Regions from separate parts of the Ruegeria sp. CI1 genome, predicted to be linked through region 2. Evidence: riboswitches for the same ligand, from Rfam matches in the RefSeq annotation. Region 2 holds a riboswitch; each other region holds the start of a gene.
What was found. A riboswitch is a leader RNA that binds a small molecule or an ion and turns the genes downstream of it on or off. The one in region 2 is predicted to bind cobalamin.

Region 1: another riboswitch for cobalamin. It lies ahead of ACR0LZ_RS03030 (ABC transporter substrate-binding protein); the one in region 2 lies ahead of ACR0LZ_RS12580 (hypothetical protein).
Region 3: another riboswitch for cobalamin. It lies ahead of ACR0LZ_RS17860 (DUF1636 family protein); the one in region 2 lies ahead of ACR0LZ_RS12580 (hypothetical protein).

What each region holds. Positions count from the first base shown of each region.
Region 1 covers NZ_JBQFQP010000002.1:214,834-225,504, reverse strand. The annotation lists gene ACR0LZ_RS03045 (hypothetical protein) at 1-159, opposite strand, end outside; partial or broken gene ACR0LZ_RS03040 (ABC transporter ATP-binding protein) at 613-1,123, opposite strand; gene ACR0LZ_RS03035 (FecCD family ABC transporter permease) at 1,120-2,169, opposite strand; gene ACR0LZ_RS03030 (ABC transporter substrate-binding protein) at 2,166-3,176, opposite strand; cobalamin riboswitch at 3,326-3,518, opposite strand; gene ACR0LZ_RS03025 (Mur ligase family protein) at 3,561-5,297, opposite strand; gene cphA (cyanophycin synthetase) at 5,307-8,111, opposite strand; gene ACR0LZ_RS03015 (cyanophycinase) at 8,135-9,022, opposite strand; gene iadA (beta-aspartyl-peptidase) at 9,077-10,243, opposite strand; gene mltG (endolytic transglycosylase MltG) at 10,560-10,671, opposite strand, start outside.
Region 2 covers NZ_JBQFQP010000009.1:143,539-154,209, forward strand. The annotation lists gene ACR0LZ_RS12535 (GcvT family protein) at 1-1,152, opposite strand, end outside; gene betB (betaine-aldehyde dehydrogenase) at 1,313-2,767, opposite strand; gene ACR0LZ_RS12545 (hypothetical protein) at 2,957-3,286, shown strand; gene ACR0LZ_RS12550 (ion channel) at 3,293-3,793, opposite strand; gene recR (recombination mediator RecR) at 3,812-4,408, opposite strand; gene ACR0LZ_RS12560 (YbaB/EbfC family nucleoid-associated protein) at 4,472-4,816, opposite strand; gene ACR0LZ_RS12565 (TauD/TfdA dioxygenase family protein) at 4,979-5,848, opposite strand; gene ACR0LZ_RS12570 (DNA polymerase III subunit gamma/tau) at 5,948-7,714, opposite strand; gene ACR0LZ_RS12575 (protein-tyrosine phosphatase family protein) at 7,883-8,386, shown strand; gene ACR0LZ_RS12580 (hypothetical protein) at 8,425-8,829, opposite strand; cobalamin riboswitch at 8,919-9,124, opposite strand; gene ACR0LZ_RS12585 (TetR/AcrR family transcriptional regulator) at 9,188-9,763, opposite strand; gene ACR0LZ_RS12590 (alpha/beta hydrolase family protein) at 9,847-10,671, shown strand, end outside.
Region 3 covers NZ_JBQFQP010000016.1:81,497-92,167, forward strand. The annotation lists gene ACR0LZ_RS17835 (precorrin-2 C(20)-methyltransferase) at 1-668, opposite strand, end outside; gene ACR0LZ_RS17840 (precorrin-8X methylmutase) at 665-1,294, opposite strand; gene cobG (precorrin-3B synthase) at 1,294-2,421, opposite strand; gene cobN (cobaltochelatase subunit CobN) at 2,418-5,711, opposite strand; gene cobW (cobalamin biosynthesis protein CobW) at 5,727-6,782, opposite strand; gene ACR0LZ_RS17860 (DUF1636 family protein) at 6,786-7,169, opposite strand; cobalamin riboswitch at 7,240-7,446, opposite strand; gene ACR0LZ_RS17865 (LysR family transcriptional regulator) at 7,518-8,402, opposite strand; gene ACR0LZ_RS17870 (NAD(P)-dependent oxidoreductase) at 8,481-9,491, shown strand; gene ACR0LZ_RS17875 (PhoX family protein) at 9,563-10,671, opposite strand, start outside.

The DNA of each region.
Region 1 (10,671 bases), on a different contig from region 2:
AAGCTGCTTGGCTGTGCCAGCAAGATCTGCTTCCTCCCCGGTGACGATCTGCTTGCGCAGGTCTTCCGCCGCTTGCCGCAGACCGCGAATGGACGTTTCGAGCGACTGCAACAAATCAGCCGTCCGGGCGATCCTCTCTTCCGGGGTAATCATCGTCATATGTGCGTCTGACCTCATGCGTGAGTTGTTCCGCACGAGAGAAACGAAAAACGGCCACCGGATCAGATCCGGAGGCCGCCGCCCACTTCTTCTAGCATGACACAACCTATACGAGAGAAAGGTCGCAGAGTCAAGAGTTTTCGCAACAGCTGCAACGGGTTGCGTACGACGCGGGTTAAGGAAACACTAACGGCAGCCCCGGTCACGGCAAATGATAGGACAGGAACCTCTCCGTCCCCTCGCCATTGTGGCTCCATCTCGCCCGCACCCCGAAAACCTCGGAAACCGTCTCCAGGGACAGCGCTTCGGCGGGCGCGCCAAAGGCGACCAGCCGCCCCCCGGACAGTACCGCCACCCTGTCACAGGTCATCGCCTGGTTCAGATCGTGCAGCGCCATCACTGTCGTCACTTTAAGCGCGCGGACACAGCTCAGGATCGACAGCTGGTGGTGAATGTCCAGATGGTTGGTCGGCTCATCCAGCAGCAGCAGCCCCGGCTGCTGCGCCAGCGCGCGGGCAATATGCAGCCGCTGGCGCTCTCCACCCGACAGGGTTGCCCACTCCCTGTGCGCCATCCCGGCCATGTCCACGGTCCGCAGCGCCTTGTCGACCTGCCACGTGTCTTCCGCCTGCCAAGGCCGCAGCGCCGACAACCACGGCGTGCGGCCCAGCTCCACCACCGACCGCGCACTCACCCGCTCGGTCGTGTCGGCCTGTTGCTCGACAATGGCGACACGCCGGGCGATCTGCCGCCGCCCAAGCGCCGACAGGGGATCACCGGCCAACTCGACCTGCCCCGAACTCGGGCGCACCAATCCCGCCAGCAGGCGCATCAGGGTCGACTTGCCCGACCCGTTGGGACCGACCAGCGCCAGCGTCTCACCGGGGTCCACGTCAAAGGACACACCTGACAACAGGCGCTTGCCGCGCACGGCGTAACTCAGGTCTCGGGCCTCGATCCTCATCGCGCGCTCCTTTGTCCGCGCACCAGAATGACGGCAAAGGCTGGCGCACCTATCAACGCAGTCACCACCCCGATGGGCAGGACCTGACCGGGGATGATGATGCGCGACACGATATCCGCTCCAATCAGGAACACGGCACCGATCAGGGCGGCGGTCGGGATCAGGCGGCGATGCCCCGGCCCCACCAGAAATCGCGCGGCATGCGGGATCACCAGCCCGACAAAGCCGATGGACCCCACGATCGATACCATGACCGCCGTCGTCAGCGCGGTGGCAAGGATCAGCACCGCCTGAACCCGCCGGACGGGTATGCCCAGTGACGCCGCGGAATCCGAACCAAAGGTAAAGGCATCCAGCGCGCGGGCGTGAAAACGGCAGATCAGCCAGCCGGCAAAAGCCACAGGTATCGCAAGATACACATCCGGCCAGCGCACCCCGCTCAGGTTGCCCATCAGCCAGAACATGATTCCGCGCGCCTGATCGGCATTTGCGGATTTGGCGATGATGAAGGCCGTCATCGCGTTGAACAGCTGCGATCCCGCAATCCCCGCCAGAACGATCTGCGCCGTTGCCGCCCGTCCGCCACCCGCACCCGCCGCACGGGCCAGGATGGCAACGAACCCAAAAGCCAGCAGCGCACCGTTGAACGCGCCAAAGGACAGCGACAACGCGCCGCCGCCCAATCCGGCGATGGTCACCGCCACCGCCCCGGTCGAGGCCCCGGCAGAGATGCCCAGAATATACGGATCGGCCAGCGCGTTGCGCAGCAGCGCCTGCAGCACCACACCCGCCACGGCCAGTCCCGCGCCGCAGGCCGCGGCGACCAGCGCCCGTGGCAACCGGTAACTCCACACGATCCCCTGATCGATCGGATCGACGGCCAGACCCGCCCCGGCCAGCTTGTTGGCCAGCACTGAAAACACGAGCTCGGGCGCAAGCGCGGTTTCCCCGATCATCGCGCCCGCCAGAACCGCCGCAACCAGCACCGGCACGGCAAGGCACACGGCCCCCAGTACGTGCCGGGCGATTGCGGCGATCTCGCTCACTGGCTGTTACCGCCGCTGCTCAACTCCTCGGCCAGATCCTCCAGCGCCGGAATTGCGCGTATGGTGGCGTCCATGGCCTGCGCGTCCATGATGACGATGCGGTCGTTCCTGACCGCATCCATCCGGCTGGCCACCGGGTCGTTGCGCAGAAACTCCAGCTTTTTCTCATAGTCATCGGCGGCAAAGCGGCGACGGTCCATCTTGGCGATCACGATGACAGTCGGATTGGCCTTGGCAATGGTTTCCCAGCCCACCGTCGGCCATTCCTCATCCGTTTCGATGACGTTGCGGATGCCCAGCGCGTTCATCATATATCCCGGCGCGCCTTTCTGCCCGGCCACGAACGGATCGCTTTCCATCTCCGGGGACGAGAACCAGAACACGGCGGACACGTCGTCAAGTTCCACCGCCTTCGCCCTGGCAATGGCTGCGGCCTCGCGCGCCCTGTAGTCCGCCACCAGTTCCGCACCCTTCTCGGACGCCCCAAAGACAGCGGCCAGTTCCTCGATCCCCTGATACAGCGTATCGGTCGAGAACATCTCGATCCGCGTCCCGTCACTGCCGACCGAGTTGTCCTTGCCGACGCAATCGGCAGGCATCACATAGGTCGGAATGCCCAGTTCGTGAAACTGTTCTCGCGTGGCAACGATGCCTTCGGGGCCGACATGCCATTCATATTGCGCCGCCACCAGACCGGGCCGCCTGGCAACCACGCTTTCAAAGCTGGGGTCGTTGTCGGCCAGACGCTCCACCTTGGCGTTCACCTCGGCAAATTCAGGCAGAACCTCGTTGAACCAGACCGAGGTTCCCAGAACCTGCTCGCCCAGCCCCAGCGCATAAAGCACCTCGGTCGCGGCCTGACCGACCGTGACCGCCGACGCCACTGGCGCCTCGAACGTCACCGAATGGCCGCAGTTTTCGATGGTCAGCGGAAAATCTTCGCTGGCGGCCACACTTGCCGCCGACAGAGACAGGGAAAGGCCCACAAGGCCGGTACGCAAAACCATGATGATCGATCTCCATATGTCAATGACCGGAGAACGGGTGAAAGGGCATTGACCAAAGCGACAGTCGCATTTCGCCTTCTGTCGGTGCAGGGCGGCGCACGGCCCCCGGCAGGATCCTTTGGCAACCTCCCCGGACAACCCCGTCCGGTGTGTTTCGGTTTTTACCGGCAGGTCTCCTGACTGACGGGTCGTCGCCTGTCCTGTCTTCCCAGACCTGAAAGGCCCAGTGACACGAACGGACAGCGCTCGCCGCCTACAGTTGCGGGGGCAGTTCCGGTTGATGCCGCGCGGCACCTCGGATTCCCTCTTAGCCCTTTCGGGACCGGTACCGCGCGCTTAGTGCAATCCTTACGGTGCGGCAAGAAAATTCTGCGCGCGCCCGGGCTAGCTCTGCAAAAGGTTCAGCACCGCATCGCGCTCTGACAGAACCAGCAACAGCGCCAGATCACCGGGCTCGACCCGATCCAGGATCATCCTGCTGGCCTCGACCGGCGAGGCCGCGCGCAGAACCTGATCCTCCCGCAGCCCGCATTCCGTGGCGGTCTGCCGGATCAGTGCCGGAATCTCGCCCAGCTCACGCCCCCGCAGATACCCTTCCAACTCGGCAGCGACCACCACATCCGGTTGAAACCCCAGCGCCGTTCTGGTGACCTCCCGGATATCCTGGTCCGACCGATCGCCCGCATGGCTCAGCACGATGAAGCGCCGCTTTGCCGACAGCCCGCCCAGCGCCTCGCACACGGCCGCAATCGAATGTGGATTGTGGGCAAAATCGACAAACACCCGCGCGCCGTTAAAGGCGAACTCGTTGCACCGGCCCGGATTGTCACGGGCATCGGGCCTGAACCCGGCCAGCCCGGCGCGAATGGCCTCAACCGGGATCTCCATCGCACGCGCAAGGCACAGCGCCGCCATCGCGTTCAGGATGTTATAGCGCGCCGCACCCCCCATGGTCAGCGGCACATCGCGAACCGATTGAATGACCTGCTCGGCCTGCCCATCGAAGAACACGATCTCTTCTCCACGCAGGAACGAACAGCACTCTCCCCGCTCGCGGGCGCGGCGGATCAGATCGTTTTCCGGGTCCAGCGAGAACCACCAGATCACACCCGGCGTGGTTTCCGCCTCGTCCCGCACAAAGGGATCATCCGCGTTCAGGACCAGAACACCGCCCTTCTTCAGGGCGCGGCGCACGGCAAACTTCGCCTGCGCCAGTTCCGGCACCGTGTTGACGCCGTACTGGCCCAGATGATCGTTGGCCACATTCGTCACCACCGCGGCCGAGGCCGCGCGGGTCGGCAGCCCCCGGCGCAGGATGCCGCCGCGCGCCACCTCAAGACAGGCGATCTCAAGCCGACGGTCCCGCAACAGCATCCGTGCACCGCCCGGCCCGGAATAGTCGCCCCGGTCCAGGATATCGTCCCCCACCCGCACGAACTCGGTCGAGGTCAGCCCCGCCACCCGGCCCGACGCACGGGCAATCGCCTCCAGCAGACGGGTCGTCGTGGTCTTGCCGTTGGTGCCGGTGATGAAAGCGACGGGAATGTTGTGCAACGCGCCCCAATCCACCGCGTCGGGCGAGGGCAACGCATCCCAGGCCCATGTCCGGCTGCCCGCGCCGTGACCCAGCGAGATCTCGTCATCGTCGCACAGGATATCGACGCCGTGCTTCTCCGCCGCCTTGATCAGCGCGATCAGGGCCGGGTTGGCCTCACGCTCCATGACGCCCCTGAGGTCGGCAACCATCGCCTCGAAATTTCCCGAGGCCGCCCCCGTCAACTCCGCCGCGCAGAAATGCCAGGCGGTCTGGGCCGCAAAAACCGCCGAATACAGCTGATCCATCGGCGCGGAAATCGCCAGGTTCACGCCGCCGGTGAACGCCCGCCACGCCAGCGCCTCATCCTGCCAGCCCAGCGCATCCAGCACGCGGCGCGCATGCACCTGCCACAAGCCGGTGACACGCTGCGCCAGATCACCGTCGAAAAACACATCGACAACCGCCCCCGGACTGTCCCACATCAGGCCCGGCCCGGTCAGTCGGCGCGCGTCATCCACACGAAACAGATCGCTTTGCGCGCAGGTGATGGTCAGCGCGGTTTCAAGCGCCTCTATCCTGTCCATGTCGCCCCCTCAGTCGGAGTCCTCACCAACATCCCGCGGCAGCCGCACGCCGCGTTCATCCCGGATCAGCGCCTGATCGCTGTCAAACAGCTCCTCGAACGCGCCGGGAACGGGGGCAGGCGCCGCCGCACTCGCCTCGGCAGACTCGGCATCCTCATCCGAATTGAAATAGATGATCTGCTTCCAGCACCGCGCCGTGTCATCACCAAAGATCACCAGCACGTCGCCTGGTGCCGCCATGTCCAGCGCCGCGTTGATCGCCTCGACCTCGTCGGGAATGACGCTGATCGCCTCCTCGGCAACTCCGCCCGACATCAGGCCCGATTTCAGCATCTGCGGGATTTCGTCATGGCCGCGCCCGCGGCGGTTGTCATCGGCCTTGCAGATGAAATGATCGAAATGCCCCGCCAGCGCCTTCGCCGCGTCCGCCACGTCCTGATCACGCCGGTCACCGGGCATCGAGACGACGCACAGCCGCCTGCCCTTGACATCCATCCGGTCGGACATCGCGCTCATCGCCGCCAGCGCCGCCGGGTTGTGCGCATAGTCCAGGATCACCTTGAAGGGATGCTCGTCAAACACGTTCATCCGCCCCGGTGCCTGGAAATAGCTGGTGTCGAAGGTGCGCAACCCGTGCCGAATATTGTCCAGATCGACCCCGAAACTATAGGCCATGGCTGCCGCGAACATGGCGTTCTGCACGTTGAAGATCGCCTTGCCCTCAAGTGCTGCCGGAATCAGATGCGACCACAGGATCGGGATATGCAGCCCGTTGTCATAGATGGTCAACATGTCGCCATTCATGCCCTGTTCCAGCACGATGGCCTTGCCGCCCGCCTGAATATGCTCCTTCACCAGGCTGTGGCCCGGATTGGTCGTCACGTAAAAAATGGTCTTGGCCGGCGCATAATCGGCCATTTTCAGACAGTTGATGTCATCGGCATTCAGCACCGCCGTGTCGGTGGCGCTTTCCACCACCACGCGCTTGACCACCGCCAACTGCTCGACCGTGTCGATGCCGCCCAGCCCCAGATGGTCGGCCGAAACGTTGAGACACGCCGCCACATTCGAGCGCTGATAGCCCAAACCCGACCGGACAAGCCCGCCGCGCGCTGTCTCCATCACCGCGAAATCCACCATCGGATCGCGCAGCACGATCTGCGCCGATTTCGGCCCCGTCATGTCACCCTTGACGCTCAGCTTGCCATCCACATAAACGCCGTCCGTCGAAGTCATCCCGACAATCTTGCCGCTGGCCTTCATGATATGGGCCAGCATCCGCGACGTCGTGGTCTTGCCGTTGGTTCCGGTGATCGCGGCAATCGGGATGCGGGTCTGCTGGCTGGCCGGGAACAGCATGTCGATCACCCGTCCCGCAACGTCGCGCGGCTGGCCCTCGGACGGGGCCACGTGCATGCGGAAACCGGGCGCCGCGTTCACCTCGACGATCGCGCCGCCGATCTTCTTGTAGGATTTGGTGATATCGTCGATCAGGAAATCGACGCCGCCCACATCCAGCCCCACCGCCATGATCGCGCGCTCGGCCATGTCGCGATTGTCGGGATGCACCACATCCGTCAGGTCGATGGCGGTGCCGCCGGTCGACAGATTCGCCGTCGAGCGCAGATAGAAAATCTCGCCCTCGGGCAGCACCGTTTCTTCGGTCACGCCCGCATTCTCCATCAGGCGCCTGGCCTGAGTGTCGATCTCCAGCATGGTCAGCACCTTCTCGTGCCCGATGCCCCGGCGCGGGTCCAGGTTCACGATGTCGACCAGCTCGGCAATCGTGTGCTTGCCGTCGCCCACCACATGGCCCGGCACCCGCTTGGCCACCGCAACCAGCTTGTTGTTGACCACCAGCATCCGGTGATCGAACCCGGTGATGAAGCTTTCGACCAGAATGGCGCGGCTGCGCGAATGCTCCTTGGCCTCGGCAAAGGCGGTCTCGACCTCGGATTCCGAATTCAGGTTGATCGACACGCCGCGCCCGTGATTGGCATCCAGCGGCTTGACCACCACCGGAAACCCGATCCGCGCCGCCGCCTTGGCCGCCTCGCGCGCGGCATAGACCATGCGCTGTTGCGGCACCGGCAGGCCCAGATCGTTCAGCAGGTTGTGGGTGTCTTCCTTGTCACAGGAAATCTCCACCGCGATATGCTTGGTTTCCGAGGTGATGGTGGCCTGAATGCGTTTCTGGAACTTGCCATGCCCGAACTGCACCAGCGAGCCTTCGTTCAGGCGGATCCAGGGAATGTCGCGCTCCTCCGCCGCCCTGACCAATGATCCGGTCGAGGGGCCGAATTCCTTGCGCTGCGCCCGCAGGACAAAGCTGCGCAACTCGTCGTCCCAATCGAACTCGGGATCGAAATCGTACTCCAGCTGCTCTTTCAGCTCCTGCGGCAGCAGATGCATCAACAACCGCATCGCCAGCTTTCCGGCGGCCAGCCCCACGTCGCGCTGGCGGTATTCATAGACCATGTTGTACTGGCCCGGCTGACCGGTGCCGCGAGTCCGGCCAAAGGTCACGTCCGAGCCCGCCACGTTCTGCACCTCGATGGCGCAATGCTCCAGCACATGGCCCAGCCAGGTGCCCTCATCCTCGCGCAGGCGGCGGATGAACCCGCCGGGTTCGCGATAGGAACAGCCGTGCTCGGCCAGGCCGGGCAGCGCCGCAATCAGGGCGTCGATAAACGCAGGCCCGATACGGGCCGATGGCCACTCTTCCAATATTCCCAGATCAATGACATGCCGAATGACCGGAAAACTCGCCCAGACATTCGGGCCCACAAAGACATTGGTCGAGATGATTTTCATGAGGCTCCCCGTTTATCAGATTTTTATTCCCCCCCGGCGGCGGCCTTATCCCCGGACACTTCCGGCAGGGTGCAGAACGCCAGATGCTCATCCGGCGGAAACGCCTGACGAGCCGTCAGGTCATAACGGCACCCTTCGCCCAGAACGTCAAGCCGAAGTCCAAGCAGGCTCAGCGCCTCCCCGGCGCGCGCATCCCACATTGACGAATGGGTGAGATGGCTGGCATCGACCACCGTGACCGATCCGCTGCCCACCACTTCCAGCACGTTGTCGGGTCCGATGAAGGCCGCCGTGTCCTCGTCAATACCCAATCCGATCAGAAAAGGGTTGAAGGATGAGGCGGTTAGCAACCGCCCCAGCCGGTTGCGCTGGGTGAAATGCTGATCGATGATGACGGCGTTGGTCAGCCCCATTCCCGGCGCCAGCGTGATATTGCCCTGCGCGGGGGCCGCGTTGCTACTGCCTCCGGCGACCATGTGTTCCGACATGATGGATGCCCCCGCCGAGGTGCCCGCAACAGGCACCCCCGCCGCATTCCGCCGCCGGATCTTCTGCGCCACCAGCGTGCCGCCCAGAATCGCCGACAGCCGCAACTGGTTGCCGCCGGTCATGAAAATCCCGGTCGCCCGGTCCAGCATCCCGGCAAAATCCGGGTTGTCGCAATCGGCCCGGCGCGAGATCGGCAGGAACTCGACCTTGCCCGCGCCAAGCTCGGAAAAGATGCGGTTGTAATCCGGCCCCGTCTCTTCCAGCATCGAGGCGGTGGGGATCACCACGATATCCGCCTTCGGTCCACCCGACATCTCCACGAACCTGCGGTGGATCTGCATTTCCTTCACGCGGTCTTCGCCGCCACCGATGGGGATGATGAACCCGCGCGGGGTGTCTGCAGCAACGGGTGCTGGGCACATGTCGAAAAAACCTTCCAGTCCTGAAGCGGGCAGCCGCCAGAGCCGCGCGGACGCTTATACCTGTTCATACATGCCGCGCCGGGCTATCTGGCCGTTGCGGACATGCCATTCCCCCCGTGCCATCACATGCCGCACCCCAAGGTTTTCGTCAAGAACCACCAGATCAGCGTCCATATGCACGCCCAACCGTCCCTTGCGGCGCAGTTTCAGCAAATCGGCGACATTCGAGGTGAACGGCGCCAGCGCCTCGGCCAGCGGCACCCCCATTCCCACCAGCGCGGCCAGCGTTTCCGGCAAGGTATCCGACAGGCCGATGCCAAAACGGGTCAGGTTCCCTTCGCGGTCAAAGGCAGGCAGGCATCCGCCGCCATCCGAGCTGATGGAGAACCGCTCCATCCGACCGCCCGCGTCGCGAAACCGCACAAAAGCCTCCGCAGCCGAAATTCCGGGCTCGACATGATCATCGGGAAAGGCGGTGGCATCAATGTAACAGCCATGCCGGGCCAGCGCCACGGCCTGCTCGAACAGCGGTTTGTTGCGGTTGACATGGGTCGGGTTGAACACCCGCGCAGGGATTTCGGACGTGGCAATCGCCTGTTCCAGCATCGACAGCCCCCGCTCCCCATCGCCCATGTGGCAATGCACGATCCCCGCCTTGCCGGTCATCAGCCCGGCCACATGCGCCTCGCTGGCGATGCGCAGCACCTCGTCCAGCGTCGGCTGGCTCGAGCGGTGATCGCTGATCGCCAGCTCCCCCACCCCGATCACCGGATCAAGAAACACGATGTCGCCACGCGCCGACCCGGTCAGCGTGGTCAGCGGCACATGATACCCCCCGGTATGACACCAGGCAGAAAGCCCTTCTTCGCGCAACCCATAGGCCTGCTGCACCAGCGTCTGCGTATTCCGCGTCAGGTCATCCGTACCCAGAACCCCGACAACCGAGGTCACCCCGGCACGGGTAAAGGCCGACAGCATCATCGGCGGCACCCGGCTGGCCGGCCCGGTTTCGCCGCCACCCCCGGTGATATGCGCATGCGCATCGATCAGCCCCGGCACAACCGGCGCGCCCTCGGCATCCATCACCTCGGCCGTCAAAGCTTCCGGTATGTCGGGCAGACCCGCTCCCAGATAGACGATGCGCTCTCCGGCGATGACGATGTTGCCGATGCCAACCGGCTCGGGACTGTGGATCAGGGCGTTCTTGATGACGGTCAGCACAGGTCAGGTTCCTTGATGAGGGTGGCAGCAAAAACTCTGCGTCACCTCTGACAGTTCGATTGGGTTTTGGGAAACGTTAAAGCAAAGTGACCCGCCCATTGATGATCAGATTTTGAAAAGTCCTGATGCAACCGACCGCATTGGCAAGGTTGCATCCCCCGGATCCGGCTCCGCCGGTCTCCAGTGGCGCGACGCAACGCAGACGGGCAAAGACGCTGCCCCGTCGAAATCGATCCATCAGACTGCCTGGGACTTGTACATTTCGCACAACACGCCCCCGAAAACCTGTACATTTCGGACAAGTCGGACAAGCGGGTCAGTCGCCCTCGCTCTTCCGCTGAGCCTCGATCTCGCGCCATTTGGCGACGTTGCGGTTGTGTTCCTGCAGTGTTTCGGCAAAGGCATGACCACCCGTTCCGTCAGCCACG
Region 2 (10,671 bases):
GTCGCCAAAGCGGGCCAGATCCCAAGCAAACATGTCATATTGCGGTTCGCCCTCGATCATCCATTGAGCGGCCAGCAGACCCAGGCCGCCCGACTGCGAAAAGCCAGGGATGATGCCGGTACAGCAGAAGTAATTCTTCAGTTCCGGGACCGGGCCCCAGATCGCGTTCGAATCTGGAGACCAGATCATCGGGCCGTTGATCACCCGCTTGACGCCAGCGGTGGCGGCAACCGGGACACGCTCGGTCGCGCGGATCACGTTTTCCATGATCCTGTCCAAATCATCTGGAAACAGGTCATGCGCAAAGTCCAGTGGCGTGCCGTTTTCGGCCCAGAACCGCATGTCTTTCTCATAGGCCCCGATCAGCAACCCATTACCTTCCTGGCGGAAGTAGTACTCGCCATCCCGGTCGGCGATCGAGGGCAGACGGCGGCCCAGATTGGCAACTTCGTCAATCGCCTCGGTCACGAAATACTGGTGCTCAGTCGGTTGCAGAGGCAGTTCGATCCCGGCCATCGCGGCCACTTCGCGACCCCAAAGGCCGCCGGCATTCACCACCCACAGCGTGTGGATGTCGCCTTTTTCTGTGCGCACGATCCAAGAACCATCAGGTTGTTGTTCGGTGCCGATAACCGGGCAGAACCGCTCGATCGTAGCACCCATCTTCCGGGCGCCTGCGGCGTAGGCCATGGTTACACCGGACGGGTCCACATTGCCGCCATCGGGTTCGTACATGATGCAACGAATGTCTTCGAACTGAGCCAGCGGATGAAGCTCCATAGCCTGTTCGCGGCTGACTTCGTAGAAGTTCAAGCCATAGAACTTCGCCTTGGCTTCCTGCAGGCGCAGCTGGTGTTCGCGGTTTTCGGTCTGTGCCAGATAAAGTGAGCCAGGTTGAAAAACTCCGCAACCCTGTCCGGTTTCCTTTTCCAGTTCCTTGTACAGGTTCATCGTATAGTGCTGGATACGGGTGACGTTATTGTTATCGTGCAGCCCGTGGATGTTCGCCGCCGCGTGCCAGGTCGATCCGCTGGTCAGCTCGTCCCGTTCCAGCAGGACGACGTCTGTCCAGCCGAGCTTTGCAAGGTGATACAGGATCGAACAGCCGACCAAGCCACCTCCTATTACGACCGCTTGGGCGTGGGTTCTCATGGGGCTTTACTCCTGAATCCTGAACGATGTCAGACCATCGCAATTTTCAGGGAGTCAGCCACAGTTGCAACCCGGCGTATGCTCTGATCCCGACATCCAAGGTCGGGATCAGAGCAGGTTTTCCTGAAATTGGTTTTATCTACTTGAAAAATCTTGGATGTCAGTAAGGTGCTTCGACATTGTTCATCGATACATAGACAGATTTCATTTCGCTGAAGTGGTTTATTGCCAGTTTCGAGTTCTCGCGTCCCACGCCGGACATCTTTGACCCGCCAAAAGGCGCTTCGACGGGGGCAAGATTGTAGGTGTTGATGTAGCAGGTACCGGCCTCGAATCCGGCAGCTACTCTGTGCGCGCGGGACAGATCGTTGGTGAAGACGCCGGCAGCCAAACCGAATTCGGTGTCATTGGCGCGGATCATGACCTCTTCTTCGGTGTCAAAATCTAGCACTGACATGACCGGGCCAAATATCTCTTCGCGCGCGATGGTCATGTCGTCGGTCACGTCGGAGAACACGGTGGGTAGTACATAAAAACCTTCGCCTTCAACCCGCGCACCACCATAGACCAGCCGCGCGCCTTCAGCCTTGCCTTTTTCAATGTAGCTCAACGCGACGTTCATTTGGTTTTCGCTGACCATCGGGCCGAAATTGGTTTCCTCATCCAGAGGATCACCAATTTTCGCGTTTGCCAACCGCTCGGACAAACGCGTCAGAAACTCTTCCTTGATGCTCTTGTGCACAAACACCCGGGTTCCGTTGGAACAAACCTGCCCAGAGGAATAGAAATTGCCCAAAATGGCACCCGACACTGCGTTTTCGATATCGGCGTCGTCGAATATAATCATCGGAGATTTGCCGCCCAGTTCCATGGTGACATGTTTCATTCCGCCCGCAGCGGCGGCATAAACCTTGCGGCCCGTGGGTACCGAACCGGTCAGCGAGACCTTGGCCACGCGCGGGTCGGTCACAAGGCTTGCGCCCACATCGCCATAGCCTTGTACCACGTTGTAGATTCCCTTGGGGGCGCCAGCCTCGATCAGGATCTCGGCCACTTTCAATGCGGACAGCGGCGTTGTTTCAGAAGGCTTGAACACCATCGTATTTCCGCAGGCCAATGCCGGGGCCCCTTTCCAGCAGGCGATCTGTGTGGGATAATTCCATGCGCCGATGCCGACACAAACCCCCAATGCTTTGCGGATCGTATAGACGAAATCGCCGCCACCCAGCGAGATGTGCTCTCCGGTTAACGATGCGGCCAGACCGCCGAAATATTCCAACGCATCCGCACCGCTGGTCGCGTCGGCCACCAATGTTTCCTGCAGTGGTTTTCCGGTGTCGTGGGTTTCGATGGTCGACAATTCGCGATTGCGCTCACGCATGATGTCAGCAGCGCGGCGCAACACACGTCCGCGTTCGGTTCCGCTCATGGCTTCCCAGGAGGTTTGAGCGTTTTTTGCGCTGGTCAATGCTATGTCGGTGATGGCGGGTGTTGCTGAATGCAGCCGCGCTATGACTTCGCCTGTCGCTGGATAGACGACGTCTATCGGTGCACCATCCACGTCCTCGACGTATTCGCCGTCGATAAAGTGGCTGGCCTTGGGCTGGAATTTCATGCCGTATCCTTCTCGCGAATTTGCACCAACCGCGCATAGTTGCGGGTCTGTTTCCATTGCACTATCGGTTGTTGATCCGTCAGTCAATAAACGTGCGACCTGTGTTTTCGGCAGCCAGGAAAATCAGCGCCCTTGAAAAATCCCCATTAATGTTCTATATATGTTCTCATCGTGGCTGAGGATATTCTGATGACCCACCCGTTGCAAAGATCGGCCCTGAATGGCCCCGGAAACGACTATCACCTGTTGCCTGTGACAGATAAGCAGATGCGGTACGCTCGCGCGATCGCAGAGAAATCTGCATTGGAAATTCCGGTAGAGGCGCAGCGCGACCGGCGGTCGCTATCAGACTGGATATCGGCCCACAAACCGCGCGGCACATCACCCTTTGACAACTATCCGACCGGAAAACAGGTAGCCTTTGCGGAGCGTATCGCAAGGGCCAAGCATCGCCATGTCCCGTCAGAGTGCTTTCGTGACAAGGCAGCTATTGCAGCATGGATCGAGCGAAACCGATGAGTGCGCTCAGGTTTGACGCGCCCGCCCGTAAAGGGCGACCGCTGCGGCGACGAATAACCCCAGCAACACGTAACCGGTTATTGCTTCAGCAACGGCAATGGCCCGGCACAATCCACCCGGATGCAGGTCACCGAACCCGACGGTCGTGAACGTCACATACGAAAAATACAGAACATCGCTGGGCTGCTTGGCACCGATCACGCACAAATCGGTATAGCCAAAAGATCCGTAGGCGGCGGCGAAAAGGAACGGAACGACCTGAATGAAAGATACAGCCATCAGCAAAAGCTGATGCTTGGCTTTGTCGATGCGAGTTGCGTGAATCCAGATTTGTGACAACAGCCAGACAGCAAGTACGAAAGTTGCCACTGTTCCTATGGTATCGCCTGCGGTTTCGGGACTGAGCCGCGACAGAAAGAAAAAGGCCAGGCTGCTGACGACAACCAGCCCGAATGCCCCTAGCAATGTGGGCCACCATTCCTTCAATCGGAACGCGATCCGCGCCATTTCACCGCTCCAGTTGTACTAGCTTATGTCTTTACGCGCGCTCAAAGCCGCATTGATGGTGCCATCATCGAGATAGTCGAGTTCGCCGCCTATCGGCACACCCTGCGCCAATGAAGTCAGGCGCACCTGCCCCTGTAGTTGGTCGGCGATGTAATGGGCGGTTGTTTGGCCGTCGACTGTTGCGTTCAAAGCAAGAATGATTTCGGTAATCCCTTCGGTGACAACCCGATTTCTGAGACGGGGAATGCGGAGTTCATCGGGGCCTACGCCATCCAGCGCAGACAGAGTTCCACCCAGCACGTGATACCGCCCCTTGAACACGCCTGCCCGCTCCATTGCCCAGAGATCCGCGACATCTTCGACGACGCAAAGTTCACCCGAAGCGCGATCTTCATCCTCGCAGATGTCGCAGATATCCGAGGTGCCGACATTGCCGCAGTTGAGACACTCTCGAGCTGAGACGGCGACGGCATGCACGGCGTCAGACAATGGCGTCAGCAGCAATGCGCGTTTCCTGATTAAATGCAGAACCGCGCGTCGGGCTGATCGCGGTCCGAGGCCGGGCAGCTTGGCCATCAGTTCGATCAGATTGTCGATATCGCGGTTGGAACTCACCCATGCGCCTCATTTTTATCGGGGCACAGGTAGCCCCAATCATCTGCCGTGCAGGTGCTATTATCAGAACGGTAGCTTGATGTCTTTGGGAAGCCCCAAGCTTTCGGTTAGTCTGGCCATCTCTTCCTGAGCTTTCTCGGCAGCTTTGGCCTGGGCGTCCTTGATAGCGGCCAGGATCAGGTCTTCAACCACCTCTTTGTCGTCACCGTTGAAGATCGACGGATCGATATCGAGAGCCATGAGATCGCCCTTGGCTGAGGCCGTCGCCTTGACCAGCCCGGCGCCCGATTCGCCAATGACCAAAACGTTGTGCAGATCTTCCTGCATCTGGGTCATCTTGGTCTGAAGCTCTTGAGCTGACTTCATCATCTTGGCCATGTCGCCAAGCCCGCCAAGTCCTTTAAGCATGGTTCTTTCTCCTGCATTTCGGTTTGACGCCTAGATACGGGTGCAAACTGGTTGGCACAAGGGGCACGCGTTCCCATCCGTCGTTTCAGTTTTCGCCGAGACAACTCCTTCGGTTGGGCCGGGCATCGTGGAGGCATCCCCGTGCGACGTGGGTGAGACAGGTCAGATCACACGGACATCATCTAGCCCGTCTTTAGACGTGACTGAGCAGCAGATCGAGCGAAGGGATCGAGGATGTTCATAGTCCCATGGACGACCTCGATGCACTGTTGCCCGTTCATCCCAAATCAGCACATCACCCACCGACCACTGATGGGAATACACGTATTCGGGGCGTGTGCAAAACGTCATCGCCTCTGCTAGTATTTCCTGGCTTTCTCCATGGCCCAACCCCTCGATGGCAAAAGCGTGCGAGGCAATGAACAAGGCCTCATCGCCGGTTGTTGGATTGGGCCAGATCGCGCGCCACGGGCGATCGGGCCAGCGGGTCATTCGAGACAATGCGGCGAGTTCGGAAGAGATCTGGGCGCGGGAGTGAGACAACCGATGCCATATGATCGCATTTTTTAGTTTCGATTTAAGGGTTTCAGGCATGTCCGCCCACGCTGCCCGCGTCGAGGCAATTTCTGTCTCTCCACCCGAAGGGGGAACAACACGCGCAGTCAGAATGTTGACCAGCGCAGGAGTGGGCAAGAAAGTGCTGTCCGTGTGCCAGAGCATATTGGCTTGCAGGTCAAGCAGCCGCAGATCATCGCGCGACCGTAGTCCATCGGAAGTCTGGTTGGAAAGCTCCGAAACTTGGAATTCGACATCGCGTCCCGCCGCCATCGCCTCACGGTTTTCGAGCGGGCCGAACAACTCGCCCAACCGAATGTGATCGGCATCCGTCAGGGATTGGTTGCGGAACAAAAGCGCGGAATGAGTTTCGAACATTTGCCGGATTCGCGGGTAATGCGATTCCGCAGTCACGTCGCGCAGATCAACGTCGTGAATAATTAATCCGAAACGGGAGTGCAGAGGGTCAGTTCGCATGCCAGGCTCCTGTCAGACAACTCCCGGAACCGTGTGAGATTGCAATCGACCCTTCAAGCGTATTTGCGACATTTGTAGCGGCACGCGTCTGCAAGGTCACTATTCTTCTTCGAACGGATCCCATTCGTCTTCGACTTCGGGAAGTGCCTCGGCTTCGACCAGCGCTGCTCGTTGTTCGGGGGTTGTGATGCGGGTGATGCTGGCCTTGGGGAACTGTGCGATCACGGCCTGCACCAACGGATGCGCACTGGCTTCATTTTTCAGGGCGATCTCGACGGCATCGCGAATTTCCGAAATCGTCTGTGCCTCGCCATTCGAGACGATCGAAACAGCCCAACGATTGCCCGTCCAGCGTTGCAGGCTTGCGCCCAGCCTCTGGGCCAGATCGTTGGGCGCTTTGTCGGACGGGGTAAACTCAATACGCCCCGGTTGATAAGCAACAAGGCGAATCCCGTCCTCAACATCGACCAGCAACTTGCCGTCACGATTGGAGCGGATCAGTTCGACCACGTGTTCGAATGTTGGGTATCGCCCCAAAGCGGCTTGCAGGTCCTGCGCGAGGGCTGCAACTGGCGCACCGCTGTTGTGACGCCGAGCGGACTGGTTGCCTGGCGCATAAGATGCTGTTGACTGTGCGGTCGACGTACTCCCGCCTGACAAGGGAACTCCTCCACCCGGGCCGTTCGGTGCCGGTGGCGCAGGCGCATCCTGCAGTCGCTTGATCAGTTCTTCCGGGCTGGGTAGATCGGCGACATGAGTCAGACGAATGATCGCCATCTCGGCGGCCATCATGGAATTAGGCGCACCAGAAACTTCCTCCAGCGCCTTCAGCAGCATCTGCCACATCCGCGTCAAAACGCGCATAGGCAGCGCCTGTGCCATTTGTATCCCTCGCGCGCGTTCGTCGGGCGAAACGGTCGGGTCTTCTGCTGCATCAGGCGTGATTTTGACAACAGAAACCCAATGGGTGATCTCGGCCAGATCTCGCAACACTGCCAATGGATCGGCGCCTTCGGCATATTGCGCACCCAGTTCGGTCAATGCCCCCGCCGCATCGCCCCGCAGGATCATGTCCATCAGGTCCAGAACCCGACCCCGGTCCGCCAGCCCCAACATTGCACGTACCTGATCCGCAGAGGTCTCCCCGGCGCCATGCGAGATCGCCTGATCCAGAAGCGAGGTCGCATCCCGGGCCGAACCTTCAGCTGCGCGGGTGATCAGAGCCAGTGCGTCGCCAGCGATCTGAGCTCCCTCCGATTCGGCGATCATGCGTAGCAGGCCGATCATATCTTCGGGTTCGATCCGACGCAGATCAAAGCGCTGGCAACGAGACAGAACTGTGACCGGAACCTTGCGAATTTCAGTTGTCGCGAAAATGAATTTCACGTGCGCCGGAGGTTCTTCAAGCGTCTTCAGCAGCGCGTTGAACGCGCTGGTCGACAACATGTGAACCTCGTCGATAATGTAAATCTTATACCGCGCGCTGGCAGCGCGGTAGCGGACGCTGTCGATGATCTCGCGAATGTCGCCAACACCGGTCCGGCTTGCTGCATCCATCTCCATCACGTCTACATGACGGCCTTCCATGATCGCAACGCAATGCTCGCACTGACCGCAAGGTTCAGTTGTCGGCTTTCCGTTTCCATCCGGCCCGATGCAGTTCATGCCCTTGGCGATGATCCGTGCGGTAGTGGTTTTACCCGTCCCGCGAATGCCGGTCATGATAAAAGCCTGCGCAATCCGGTCTGCTTCAAAGGCGTTTCTTAGTGTCCGCACCATCGAATCCTGGCCGACCAGATCGGCAAAGGTTTCGGGGCGATATTTTCGGGCAAGAACCTGATAGGGTGCGGGTGCGGTGTCGGTCATGTCTGCTCTGCCGGATTCGTCTTAAAACCGCAGCGTAGTGTGCCGCGATGCCCGCGTCCACAGCAGCAGGTCCGATTTTGGTTTGGATTGCTTGCAAGCCGGGGTAAAACACTCAGGCATCCATTGGAGAATGCAGATTTCAGCGTGTTGGTTGTGTGGGAGCTAATCGTGTCACAACTGGTGATATTTGGGCTGCAGGTGGGCGGAGGCACATTGGCTATCTGCCAGATGCCGGGTCGGAGCGGAGACTATCCTTCTGACCTCGACACCATTGCCGACTGGAAACCGGGCCTAGTGATTTCGATGACGACAGAGGTCGAAATGATCCAAGACGGCGCGCGCAGTTTCGGCTTGGATATTCAGGCGCGCGCCTGCCGATGGGTCCATTTGCCGATCGAAGATTTTGGTATTCCGCCCAGTCATGTCCAGGCGAAATGGGCCGAGACCAGTGCGTCTGCGCGGCAGGCACTTGCTGGCGGTGGTCGGATTTTGATCCACTGTCGTGGCGGTTGCGGAAGATCGGGAATGGCTGCGCTGAGGTTGATGGTCGAATGTGGTGAAAGACCTTCGGATGCGCTGAAACGGCTACGCGCCATTCGCCCCTGCGCCGTCGAAACCGAACCCCAAATGGATTGGGCGCTGAAAGGGCAGATGGTGGCAGACCGGCCCTGAGGCCGGACTGAGGGTTATGTTTTTGCGTTGGCGGTCTTTCAAAGTGGCGCGTGGCAGGCGGTTTCTGCCGCCTGATTGCCCTGCGGAACTGCTTCGAGGAACGCGCAGGGCATCTGCTTGATCCAACCCGAGGGAAAAACGGTCCGAGAAGAGTTCAATAGAGCGTCTTCAATCTGGTTCAGGCGTTCGCTATCCGCCTCGTCATTCACACCGCAGAATACTCGAATGCGAGAATGATCGGCGCGGAATCTGGCATCGCACCCAGTGGCACAATGTTCAAGTGCGCAGCTTCCGTCGATCTCGAAGTCATCTGCAGTCAATGGCTTTGCCGCAGATATCGCCTGTGCCAGTTTTTTACCCATTTGCGCCAATGCCGGGCAGGGTTTACCGGTTTTCTGGCACACTGTTGCCGTGAACAGGTGCTTGTCGGATTTCCAAATCATGTCGCGCCCTCCGCGCTGGTGACGAGGACAACGGACGGGAAGGACAGCAATCAGCTATCGGACCCTGTCCCGGACACCCCGCCCGAGTTCGAGTTTCAGTTCCGATGGCAGGTCTCCTGACTTGCGGGTCGCTGCTTTGCCGACCTTCCCGGCCCTTGGACCAGTGGCATTTCGGCTTCGCTCGCCGCCTACAGTTGCGGGGGCAGTCGCGGAATTGGTTCTGGAAGAACCGTACCGTGTTCCCTTTTCATTCCGACCGTGAACGCGGCCGGAAACCATCGCCTAATCGCTAGCGGGCGCACAATTCTGGGTCAAGACGAATCCTGCGGTTCAAGCACCTTTGTCGCGCCGGGCGGGTTTACTGAATTTGTTTAGACGTCGACATCTTGCTCAAGCGGCAAGGCACGTTTCTTAGGGTCTCCGAAGATCGCCTTGCCCGGGCCAACTGCCACCCGCCCTGGAGCAGTATGAACACAGTATCTGCCGCGAATTCTGGCTCGGCCACTCCAAGTCGCCTTGCGTGATGTGCGACTTCGGTTATCCAACCCTCGTACAAGTGATAGGCATGGTTGCGGAATATATTGTTGTCCGGCCCTTCGAACAAAGTAGCGGAAATCGGGCAGGTATCCCACTGACCTGATTTGTCGAAAAGTTTCGCTATCTTGTTGCAAAGAGTTGTGGCCCCGGACTGGAAATCTTCCGCAGGCTCAAATGACGCGGCAATAAGACCAAGCATCGCATCGGACGCCCAAGTAGCGGCCGCAAGCGCCAGATCGGCCTTTCCATTCGGGAAATGGTGATACAGCGATCCTTTGGGTGCGTCAGCCACGGAAAGAACTTCGTTCAGCCCGACCCCGTGATAGCCCGACCTCTGGAAAAGGTCGGCCGCAGCCCGAATCAGGCGCTCTTTTGTTGGCAAAGGACGTTCAGTCATTTGCGTGGATTATTGACAGCACTGGACCAATTGGTCCAGAGATCAGGACTAGACCGACCGGTCTAGGGGGCGCGGAGTTAAATATGCAGGACCAGGTGTCAGCTGAAGACCTTCTTATTCACTCGGGCGACTACCAACTGTCTGCCCGCCTCTTTCATGCGAAAGAAAAGCCAGAAGTTACGGTCGTGCTCAATGGGGCGACCGGTGTTCCGAGGGACTACTACAGACATTTCGCATCGTGGCTGGCCTTAGAACGCGGAATTGCTTGTCTGACGTACGATTACCGGGATTTCGGCCACTCTTTGACCGGCAACCTAAAGAAATCCAAGTCATCCATGACCGATTGGGCATTGGTCGACATGCCCGCGGCTCGGACGGAAATGCGTCGTCGGTTCCCAAATTCAAAGCTTTGGGTCATCGGGCATTCGATTGGCGGGATGCTCGGTCCTTTGCAGCCTGGCATCGAAGAAATCGACAGAATGATCTGTGTCTGTTCAGGGCTGGTACAACATCGCGATCACCCTTGGCCTTATCAAGCGCTCGCCAGAATGTTTTGGTTCGGGCATGTTCCGCTGCTGGTTAAGAGTTTGGGGTATTTGCCTGGGCGTCTTGTTGGGTTCGGAGCAGATCTACCTGCTCCGGTCTATTGGCAATGGCGAAAATGGTGCACATCCGCAAAAAGCTATCTGCCGGATGCCGGAACGACCTTACCGAAACCCGACTGGGAAAGAAGTGGCGCATCTGTGGATATGATTGCGTTTTCGGACGATCAGGTGATCCCGCCCAAATGCGTTTGGCGATTGGCCGAACTTTATGGGCAAGATGCGCGACGGCGTGAATTGACGCCTCAGGATTTTGGAGTGAAGCAAATTGGCCATCTGGGCGCGTTTGCGCGTAAGAATGCCGTT
Region 3 (10,671 bases), on a different contig from region 2:
CAGGCCTCGCTCAGCTTGGTCACCGTCTGGTTCGGCATCTGCGCGTATTCCACGATCCAGGCCCGGTCATAGAGCCCGGAGGTCTTGAGTGCCCGTGTCACCTTGTCGATATTGCGCCCGATCTTCATCACCACCAGCGCATCGGTCTGCGCCATGCGCTCGGCCAGCATCTCTTCGGGCAGGGTGCCGACCAGAACCGTCAGCACATCATCGCCCCAGGTGATCGGATCGCCCGTTGCGGTCCAGGCCCCTGACATGCCGGTGATCGCGGGCACAACCTCGACCGGGGCCTGATCACGCAAGCGATTGTAAAGATGCATGAAAGAGCCATAGAAGAACGGATCGCCCTCGCACAGAACAACCACATCCTCGCCCTGAGCAGACAGCTCCTTCAGCCGCTTGGTGCAATCCTCGTAGAACGCCGCCAAAAGCTCGTTGTAACGTGGATCGGTCACCGGGATTTCGGTGGTCACCGGGTATTCCATCGGAAATTCCACCGCATCGCCCGAAATCATGCCGTTGACGATCTTGCGCGCCTGCCCGGTACGGCCCGGCTTGCGGAAATAGGCGACGTGCCGTGCCCCGCGCAACAGGCGGTCGGCCTTGACGCTCATCAGGTCCGGGTCGCCGGGGCCCAGACCCACGCCATATATGGTTCCCATTTTCATTCTGCCCTGCTTGCGATGGCGTTTATGGCCGCAACCGTGATGGCGCTGCCGCCCAGACGGCCCTTGACGATACAGGACGGCACCGGCTGCGCCTCCCAAAGGGCATCTTTGGATTCGACCGCACCGACAAAACCCACTGGACAGCCGATGATGGCGGCAGGGCGGGGGCAGTCGGGATCTTCGAGCATGTTGAGCAGGTGGAAAAGCGCCGTGGGCGCGTTCCCGATTGCGACCAGCGCGCCTTCCAGCACGGGCCGCCACAGCTCCAGCGCCGCCGCCGAGCGGGTGTTCTGCATTTCCTCTGCCAGCGGGCGGACGCGCTCGTCGTGCAGCGTGCAGATCACCTCGTTTTCGGCGGGCAGGCGAAAGCGGGTGACACCTTCCGACACCATGCGCGCGTCGCACAGGATCGGCGCGCCGTTTTCCAGTGCGGCGCGCGCAGCCTGCACGAAGCCGGGCGAGAAATGTACAAATTCCTCAAGTCCGACCATACCGGCGGCGTGGATCATCCGCACCGCGACCTGTTCCTCGTCGGCGTCAAAACGGGCCAGGTCGGCCTCGGACCGGATCGTGGCGAAGGATTGCTTATAGATCGCCGCACCGTTGGTTTCGTATTCATAGGGCATCAGGTCAGGTCCATGCTCTTCAGTGTTTCGGGGCTGAGGCCACGCTGACAGGGCTCATCCCCCGCGCGGCCATGTTTTACGATATCGAATGTTCCGTCATTTCCGACCAGTGTCACATCCGCCGCGCTCATCCGGGCACAGCCCTTTGCGCAGCCCGAAACGTGCAGGCTGCCAGTGACGCGCGGGGCCAGCGCGCGGGCTATGGCGCGGGTCTCAGCCTGCGCTTGCGGGCAGAACGGCGCGCCGGGGCAGGCATCGGTTGTCAGTAACGGGTCATCGGCCCGGGTGACAAAGTCCGGAGCGCGGATCGCCTCCCCGCCTTCCAGCAGGATCAGTCGCCAAGGGGTGACGCGCAAGGCCGGGGCTTTGCTGTCCACGATCAGGCGGGCCAGTTCGGCTGCAGGCAGCTGACCAAAGACCGCGCCGCAAACCGGGCCAAGCGGGGTATTCCCCGGTTGCATCCGTTTGCCAACCGGACCCGGCCGCGCACCCTGCCATTTCTGTGGCAAAGGGATAGCTGCGACCAGCCGCGCCATGCGGCGGGTCTCCTGGCCGTGGTTGTCCGCGAACCAGCGGGCCAGTTCGATCAGCCTGTCGATGGCCTCACTTTCCGGCACCACACGCCCCGTATCGGCACCATCAGCGCGCAGGATCAGGCCGTCTGGTCCGGTCTCCAACCGAATATCCGCCGAGTCACCAGAAAGCAGGCGGTCCGGGCCGGTGTCCACGGCAAACCCGAATTTCGCAGGCAATCTGGGCAGGTCCGCCAACCAGTCGATCAATTTCCGGGTCAACCTTGCCGTCAGGTCTCCCTCACGGTAGAGCGGGGTGACAAGGATATTGCGCCGAACCTCAATGCCCGGTTCCGCATCCAGCAGGCCCAACGCCGCCAAGTCATCCAGCAAGGCCGAATGATCGGCCTCGGCCACGCCGCGCAGTTGCAGGTTGGCACGATTGGTCAGGTCGATCGTGCCGTTGCCATATCGGTCCGCCGCCTTGCACAAGCCCAGAACCTGCCCGGCCTCAAGACGCGCAAGTCGGGGCCGCACGCGCACCACCAACCCGTCCCCGGACATCATCGGCCGGTGCGCGCCGGGGCACCATCCCTGGACGATGGGCGCGCTCATCTCAGCCCCTCCAGATCCGCACGGATCGAGTTGCGCCGGGTGTTCCACAACCCGGCGTCGAAAAGCGCCCGGAACCGGTCATGCATCGCCTTGTGGGCCTGCGGATTGGCGTCCTGCAGAAAGGCATCGACTCCGGGGTCGCCCAGTGTCGCGTCGTGATACAGGTCGAACAGATGCGGCGCGACGGTGCCCGACAGATGCGCGAACGAGGCCATGTGATCCAATGTCGCCGCAATCTCGGCCGCGCCTCGGAACCCGTGTCGCTGCATCCCTGCGATCCAGCCGGGATTGGCGGCGCGGGCATGAACAACGCGGCTGATTTCCTCGGGCAGGGTTCGAGCCCGCGGGGTTTCGGGGTTGGTGTTGTCCAGATGATACAGCCGGGCGCTGCCACCGGTGACCTTCTTGGCCGCCGCGAACCCGGCCTCGTGCGTGGCATAGTCGTTGGCCAGCAGCAGATCGGTTTCGGTCAGGTCCTGCAGGTGAACGAAACTGTCGGCCTTTGCGACACGATCCGTGATGCCATCCCGATCGTGCGCGATATGCTCGCCCTCCAGCGCGAAGGAGCTTGCGTCAAGCCAGGCCTGCCCGGCCTCTGCGCGGGCCTCGTCCGTATAGGTCTCGGACAGATGCGTCATGTTCAGCCCGTAGCTGCCCGGCGCGGGGCCAAAGACACGGGCCGCAGGTTCCTGACCGGCATAGGGGTTCCAGTCCGGCGCCTCGTCCCTTGCGCACAGCGCACGCACCGCCTGACCGAACAGCGCCGAGAGCGTCGGGAAAACGTCGCGAAACAGCCCCGAAACACGCAGGGTCACATCCAGTCGCGGGCGGTCCAGATCGGTGATCGGCAGCACCTCGATGCCTGATACCCGTTCGGATCCCTGATCCCAGACCGGTTTGACGCCCAAAAGGTGCAAGGCCATGGCAAACTCTTCGCCGGCGGTGCGCATGGTGGCCGACCCCCACAGATCGACGATCAACCCTTTGGGGTAATCGCCTTCTTCCTGCAGATGCCGCCGCACCAGTTCTTCGGCCAGTTTCACCCCCTGCGCATAGGCCGCCCGCGTGGGCACCGAGCGTGGATCGGTAGTGTAGAGGTTGCGCCCGGTAGGCAGCACGTCCGAACGCCCGCGATAGGGTGATCCCGACGGGCCGGCCTCGATGCGTTTGCCCGCCAGCGCGGCCAGCAAGGCGGCGCGCTCGGCATGGGCAGACGGTGCGATATCGAAATTGCCTGCCACCTCGGGCACCCGGCCAAAGACGTGCAGCCCGTCGCCGAACTGGCTTTCCTTGATGTCACAGACAAAGCGGTCGATCCGGGTGATCGCTTCGGCGGTACTGGTGGCGCGATCAAGGCCCAGATCGTTCTCAAGCCCGATGGCCCGTGCCTCGTCGCGGATGTCCGATTGCAGACGGTCGCGGCGCTTTGGATCCAGCCCGTCGGCGTTGGAAAACTCGTCCAACAGCGACTCCAGCCGCACCATCCTATCCGGCGTGCCGCTTTCGCGCAGCGGCGGGGGTACGTGGCCCAGCGTGACGGCGCCGATGCGTCGCTTGGCCTGTGCCGCTTCGCCGGGGTCATTGACAATGAAGGGATAGATCACAGGCAAACCGCCGATCAGCGCCTCAGGCCAGCAGGCCTTGCACAGCGCGACCGACTTTCCTGGCAACCATTCCAGCGTTCCATGCGCGCCGATATGGATGAGCGCATCGGCCCCCGCCGCATGGCGCAGCCAAAGGTAGAAGGCAACATAGGAATGGCGCGGCGTCCGGCTGAGATCGTGATATTCATCGTCGCGCGTCTCGGGCGTGCCGCGCTCGGGTTGCAGGGCGACAATCGCCTTGCCGCGCCGCAGGGCAGTAAAATGAAAGGCGCCGTTGGCAAAAGCCGGGTCGTCTTCGGCCTTGCCCCACACGGTCTCCAGATCTTGCCGCAGCGAAGCGGGCAAGGTGGACAGGGCCGCGCGGTAATCTGTCAAAGACCAGCTTGTCCGCGCGTCAAGCAGGGTATCGGCGATGGGCTCTGCCGGCGCGGTGTCATACCCCTCGCCGCGCAGGTCCTCCAGCATCGCCTCGGCCGAAGCCAGAGCATCCAGTCCCACCGCGTGGGCCATCTGCCAGTCCTTGCCGGGATAGGTCGATAGCACCAGCACCGGCACTTGTTTTGCCTTGGGTTTCGACGTCAGGCAAAGCCAACCCGACACCCGATCCACCAGCGCCCCGATCCGGTCGGGTTCGGGTGCGTGCATTGCACGTGCGAATTGCAGATGCGCGTCGCGCTGCCCCGGCTCCTTGAACGAGATCACGCTGCCGGTGATGCGGCCATCCACTTCGGGCAGCACCACGTGCATGGCCAGGTCCGCAGGCGACAGACCCCGTTCCGCCTCGTCCCACGCCTTGCGGTTCGAGGTGGCGAGCATGGCCTGAAAAACCGGTACCCCCGCGGCATCCAGAGGCGATGTGCCTCCGCCGCCCTTGCCGGAAAAGGCGGTGGCGTTGACGAGGGCCGCAGGTGTCAGCGAAGCAACCTGCTCTGCCAGCCATTTGGCCGATGCGGGCGCTTTCAGCGACGGTGCAAACAGACCGACGGCATCATATCCGCGGGCTCGGAACGCGCGGATCACGGCGGCGATCGGCGCCGTGTCAGCCGCGCTGAGATAGGCGCGGTAAAACGTGACAAGGATGCGGGGCTTGCCATCTTCGAAGGCGGTCTCTGCCGCGATTACCCCCTGGTCCGGGCACCACGCGCCGCATTCGGGCAGCGCTTTGGACCCCATCACCGGTCCGGCATACAATCCCGTCGCCAGCGCCATCTGTGCCAGCGCGGCCTGGGCCGCCACCTCGCCGCCGGTATCACACAGATGCGCAAGGCGGCGCAGGGTCGAGACCGGCAGGGTGGAATAGTCGTCCAGCCGGGTATCCTCACGCCCGTCCGCTGGCAGAACAGCCAGCGCCAGCCCTTTCGATTGCGCCAGCGCATGAACCTGCTGCAGCCCGTAAGACCAGTACGGCACGCCGCCTATAAGCCGGATCAGGATGCCCTTGGCCCCCTCCAGCGTCTGTTCGACATAGGTATCGACCGACAGCGGATGCTTCAGCGCCGACAGATTTGCCAGCCGCAATGACGGCATCCGCCCCTCGGCTCCGCCGCCGCGATGCCAGCCCGCCGCGAACGCGCCAAGGTCGCTGTCGGAAAAGGACAGCACCACCAGATCGCCCGGGCTCTGGCCCAGATCGGTCGGTGTTTCGGTCTCTTCCAGACCGTGGCTTTCGCGAAAGACGACATGCATTGGCGTCTCGGTCCCTTATTCGGCGGCCTCGGCCACACCTTCGAGAATACCGCGAATTGCGGCTTCGTTGATGTCGTCATGCTCGGCAATCACCACCAGGCGCGAGCGGCGCTCTTCGCCCGGTTTCCAAGCCCGGTCGTATTGGTGGCGAACACGCGCGCCCACAGCCTGCACCAGCAGACGCATCGGTTTGTCGGATACGGCGGCGTACCCTTTGACGCGCAGGATGTTCAATTCGTTTGCCAGACGTTCGATCCGGGCCATCAGGTCGGCGGGATCGGATTGCTCGGGCAACTCGATCACGACGCTTTCGAAATCATCGTGTTCATGATCGTCCGCCCCGTCGTGGTGCGATGGGCGGGCATCCATGTCATCCTCGGCAGCGGCCTCCAGCCCCAGGATAACGCGCACGTCCACGGCCCCTTCGGCGACCTCGACCACCGGCAGCGGGCGCGGGGCCTCGGCAGCGATGATTTCCCTGGCCTTCGCAACGCCGTCGGGTCCGGCCAGGTCGGGCTTGGTCAGCAGGATGATATCGGCGCAGGAAATCTGGTCTTCGAACACCTCTGACAGCGGCGTTTCGTGGTCGATGGACTCGTCCGCCATGCGCTGGGCGTCCACCGCTTCGACGTTCGGCGCGAAGCGACCAGCGGCCACCGCCTCGGCATCGGCCAGCGCAATCACACCGTCCACGGTGATCTTCGACCGGATGTCGGGCCAGTCGAACGCCTTGAGCAACGGTTTCGGCAGCGCCAGACCCGAGGTTTCGATCAGGATGTGATCGGGGCGCGGCTCCAGCGCCATCAGCGCCTCGATGGTGGGGATGAAATCGTCGGCCACGGTGCAGCAGATACAGCCATTGGCAAGCTCCATGATGTTTTCCGCCGGGCAATCCGGAATGGCGCAACTTTTCAGGATCTCGCCATCGACGCCCACATCGCCGAATTCGTTGACCACCACGGCCAACCGCTTGCCCTGTGGGTTCTGCATCAGGTGGCGGATCAGCGTGGTCTTGCCCGAGCCCAGAAAGCCGGTAATCACGGTGACGGGAAGTTTTTCAAGGGTGCTCATGGCTCAGGCTCCAATCGGGGGAATGCGGGCGGCGCAGTTCTTGCGGAAATGTTCGGGGCGGTCGCGCCACTTTACCAGCCCGTCCTCGGTGGCCAGATACTTGGTCGCGCCTTCGACGATGATCGAGACATCGTCTGTTTCGCTCAGGTTCTCATAGACGAAGGTCCAGCGTGACGGCCCGCCACGCAGAACGATCGAACAGCCCTGATCGCAGTTCGACAGACACTCGACCGGTTTCAGCAGAACGCCATCGGGCAGTTCGACCTCGGTCAGCGCCTTGTGCAACAGCGCGCCCGGGCGCTGGGTGTCATCCTCGATGGGCAGACCCCGGCGGCAGGTGGTGCAGACCAGCAGTTCGACTGGTGCAGGCTCGGTCACGTCTCTCATCCCCCCATTCAGGTTTCGGGGAACGGGGTTTCATGCGGGCCACGGCCCGACACCGGAACACCCCGTCCGGTCTGGTCTTCGGGCGCTGGCAGGTCTCCCGGCTTACGGATGTCAGGGCTTGTCCCTGTCGGGTGTCCCGCCTTCCCGGCCTGTCGGCCAGTGGCATTTGGGCACCCTCTCCGGTCACGGTCGCGGGGGCGGCTGCGTTTGACGGTGAACCGCTGACGCATTCCCTTTTCATCTGCTCGCGCAGACACCAACAGCGCGGACATGCGGCAAGGGCAGGGGACTTGTCAAGCGCGGCGTCAGGCTTGTGAACCGTCAGGGTGAAAAAGCGACCCGCCATCGTTAACCAGCGGCATCGCCAGCCAACCTGTCCCGCAGCCATGCCTCGAAAAGGCGTGCTGAACCGGAAACCGATGTCGCCGCGTCGGATCGGATCAGGTAATGCGACTGCCCAAAGGGAATCGGTGGCCCGGCAATTTGCAGCGGTGCGCCCTGGGATATGGCATTGCGCGCAAAACGGCCGAGGATGGTGGCGTAACCCGCCCCTCCCATCACCAGTTGCAACGCCGCGACCGTGGTATCGACGGCGTGCCGGGTTGCCGATGGGTCGTGGTCAAGCCCATGCGCCTCAAGGTAGCGCGCCCAGTTGTCCTCGTAGCCGAGAATGTGGATCAACGGCCCGCTGTGCATCTGCCGGATGGTGGGAACGGGGTCACCGGCACGGCAGACCGGAACGATGGTTTCCTCGCTCAACTTCTCGGCCATGACGCCCGGCCAATCGCCATGTCCCAACCGGATCTCGATATCGACATCTGCAGGGGCGGCGCTGTCATTCCAGATATGCGACACCAGCCGCACAGGAATTTCCGGATATTGCGCGCTGAAATCAGGCAATTCCGCCGCGATCCAATAGGTGGCGGTCGAAATTGCTGCCCGTATTGTCAGGCTTTGGCGGGTGGCCGGGCCAAACAGGCTGTTGGTGCTGAGCGCGATATCCGACAGCGCCCGCCGCACGGTCAGCGCATAGGATTGGCCAAGTTCCGTCAATTCGATCCGACGCGCGGCGCGCAGAAACAGTTTTTCGCCCAAATCCTCTTCCAGCGAGCGGATATGCAGCGACACTGCCGTCTGGGTCAGCCCAAGTTCTTTCGCCGCCGTGGTAAAGTTCAGATGGCGAGCCGCCGCCTCAAACGTTCGCAACCAGGCCGGATTTGGAAGGCGGTCCATTTATCACCAAAATTTTTTGACCATTGCGATCATTATTATTCGTTTCTCTTGCCGGTTTCAAAGCTTCATAGTCACCGCATGAATCGTATACGCGGGCATACGCCCGCCGGGGAGGACAAATCCATGAAAGTTGGTTTCATCGGTCTAGGTAATGTGGGCCACAAACTGTCAGGCTCGCTCTTGCGGAACGGAATTGATCTGACGGTGCATGACCTGAATGAAAATCTGGTCGACATGTTCGTCGAGCGTGGCGCCAAACGCGCGGACGGTCCGGCACAGCTGATGCGCGAATGTGACGCCGTCATCACCTGCCTGCCATCGCCTGCGGCCTCGGACGCGGTGATGCAACAGATGTTGCCCGAAGTGAAGCCGGGCAAGATCTGGATGGAGATGTCGACCACCGACGAGGCCGAGGTCAAAAGGCTCGGCGCCATGGTGATCGAGCGCGGCGGCGCCGCGGTGGACTGCCCGGTTTCGGGCGGCTGCCATCGGGCGGATACCGGCAACATCTCGATTTTCGCGGGCTGCGACCGCGCGACGTTCGAACGTATCCTGCCCTTCCTCACCACGATGGGCCGCCGCATCCTGCACACTGGCGACCTCGGGTCGGCTTCGGTTCTGAAGGTTCTCACCAATTATCTGGCGACAGCAAACCTTGTGACCTGTTGCGAAGCATTGGTTGTTGCCAAGGCTGCGGGCATGGATCTGAACACCGCCTATGAGGCGATGAAAATCTCGTCCGGCACCTCGTTCGTGCATGAAACCGAAAGCCAGGTGATCCTGAACGGTTCGCGCGATATTTCCTTCACAATGGATCTGGTGAAAAAGGACATCGGCCTGTTCCAGGAAGTTGCGGATCGCGCCAACGTGCCGTTGGAGATCAACCCGGTTCTGATCGACATCTTCAACGACGGGATCGCGCGTTTTGGCCCCCGCGAGTTGTCTCCCAACATCATCAAGCGCCTCGAAGTAGCAACGGGCCTCGATATCCGCGCCCCGGGCTTCCCGCCCGAGATGGTCGATGATGAACCCGAAGAGCCCGGTTACGAGGTCATTCCGCAAGGCAAGGAACTGAAGGCCGCCGAATAATTTCAGTCACTCCGAAACAAAACGCCCCCGGAACCGCGTTTCGGGGGCGTTTCCTTTGGATGACGGTCAGGTCAGCCTATGGGTGAGTTGTCGTCGCGCTTGATCGCGACCACCGACGAACGCGGCGTGCCGCCATCGGGCCAGTTGCCGCCGGGATGCTGGATGCCCACGAACATCGTTCGCCGGTCGCTTGACCAGGCAAGGCCCGTGACCTCGCATCCATTCGGACCGGTCATGAACCGCGCGATCTCTCCGGTTACCGGATCACCCACCAGCATCTGGTTGTTGCCCATTCCGGCAAAATCGCCCTCGTTTTTGTCGTCGCCATCGGTTTGAATCCACACCAGCCCGGTCGTATCAAAGGCCATGCCGTCGGGCGAGTTGAACAGGTTGCCGGCGTTCACGTTGGGCGACCCGGCATAGGCATCACTGTGCACCGTCGGGTTGCCCGCCATCACATACAGATCCCATTCGAACGTATCGGCCGCGTGGTCGTCCTGTGCGGGCCGCCAGCGCACGATCTGTCCATAGAGGTTGGTGTCGCGCGGATTGGGGCCATTGGCCGAAGTATCATCGCCACCGGCATTTGGTTTGACGCCCCGATTCTTGTTGTTGGTCAGACAGCAATAGGCCTCGACCGCCACGGGGTTCGCCGCCACCCACTCAGGACGGTCCATCGTGGTGCCGCCCACGATGGACGCGGCCATTCGGGTAAAGACCGCGATCTCGGCGGCATTCATCCCGGTTGTATCCGGCGTCAGGGCCAGCCATTCGCCGGTCTGGTCGTCGTTGAACCTGGCAACAAAAAGCGTTCCGTCATCCAGCAGCCCTTCGGTGGTTCCGCCAGGCCGGTAGGTGCCGTTGGAGACAAAACGATACAGGTACTCGCCCCGCTCGTCATCGCCCATATAGACGACGACGCGACCGTCCGGCGCCACCACGACCTCGGCGTTTTCGTGCTTGAACCGGCCAAGGCCGGTATGCTTGACCGGCGTGCTTTGGGGATTGGCAGGGTCAATCTCGACAATCCATCCCGCGCGGTGCGGCTCGTTGGGGGTTTTCGACGTGTCAAACCGCGGATCGAAAAGCTCGTAGCCGTTCCGGCTTTCCGCCTTGATGCCATAGCGTTCATAGCCGCTTGCGACCTGCGGAGCATACCCGGCCTGCTCGTCAGACGATC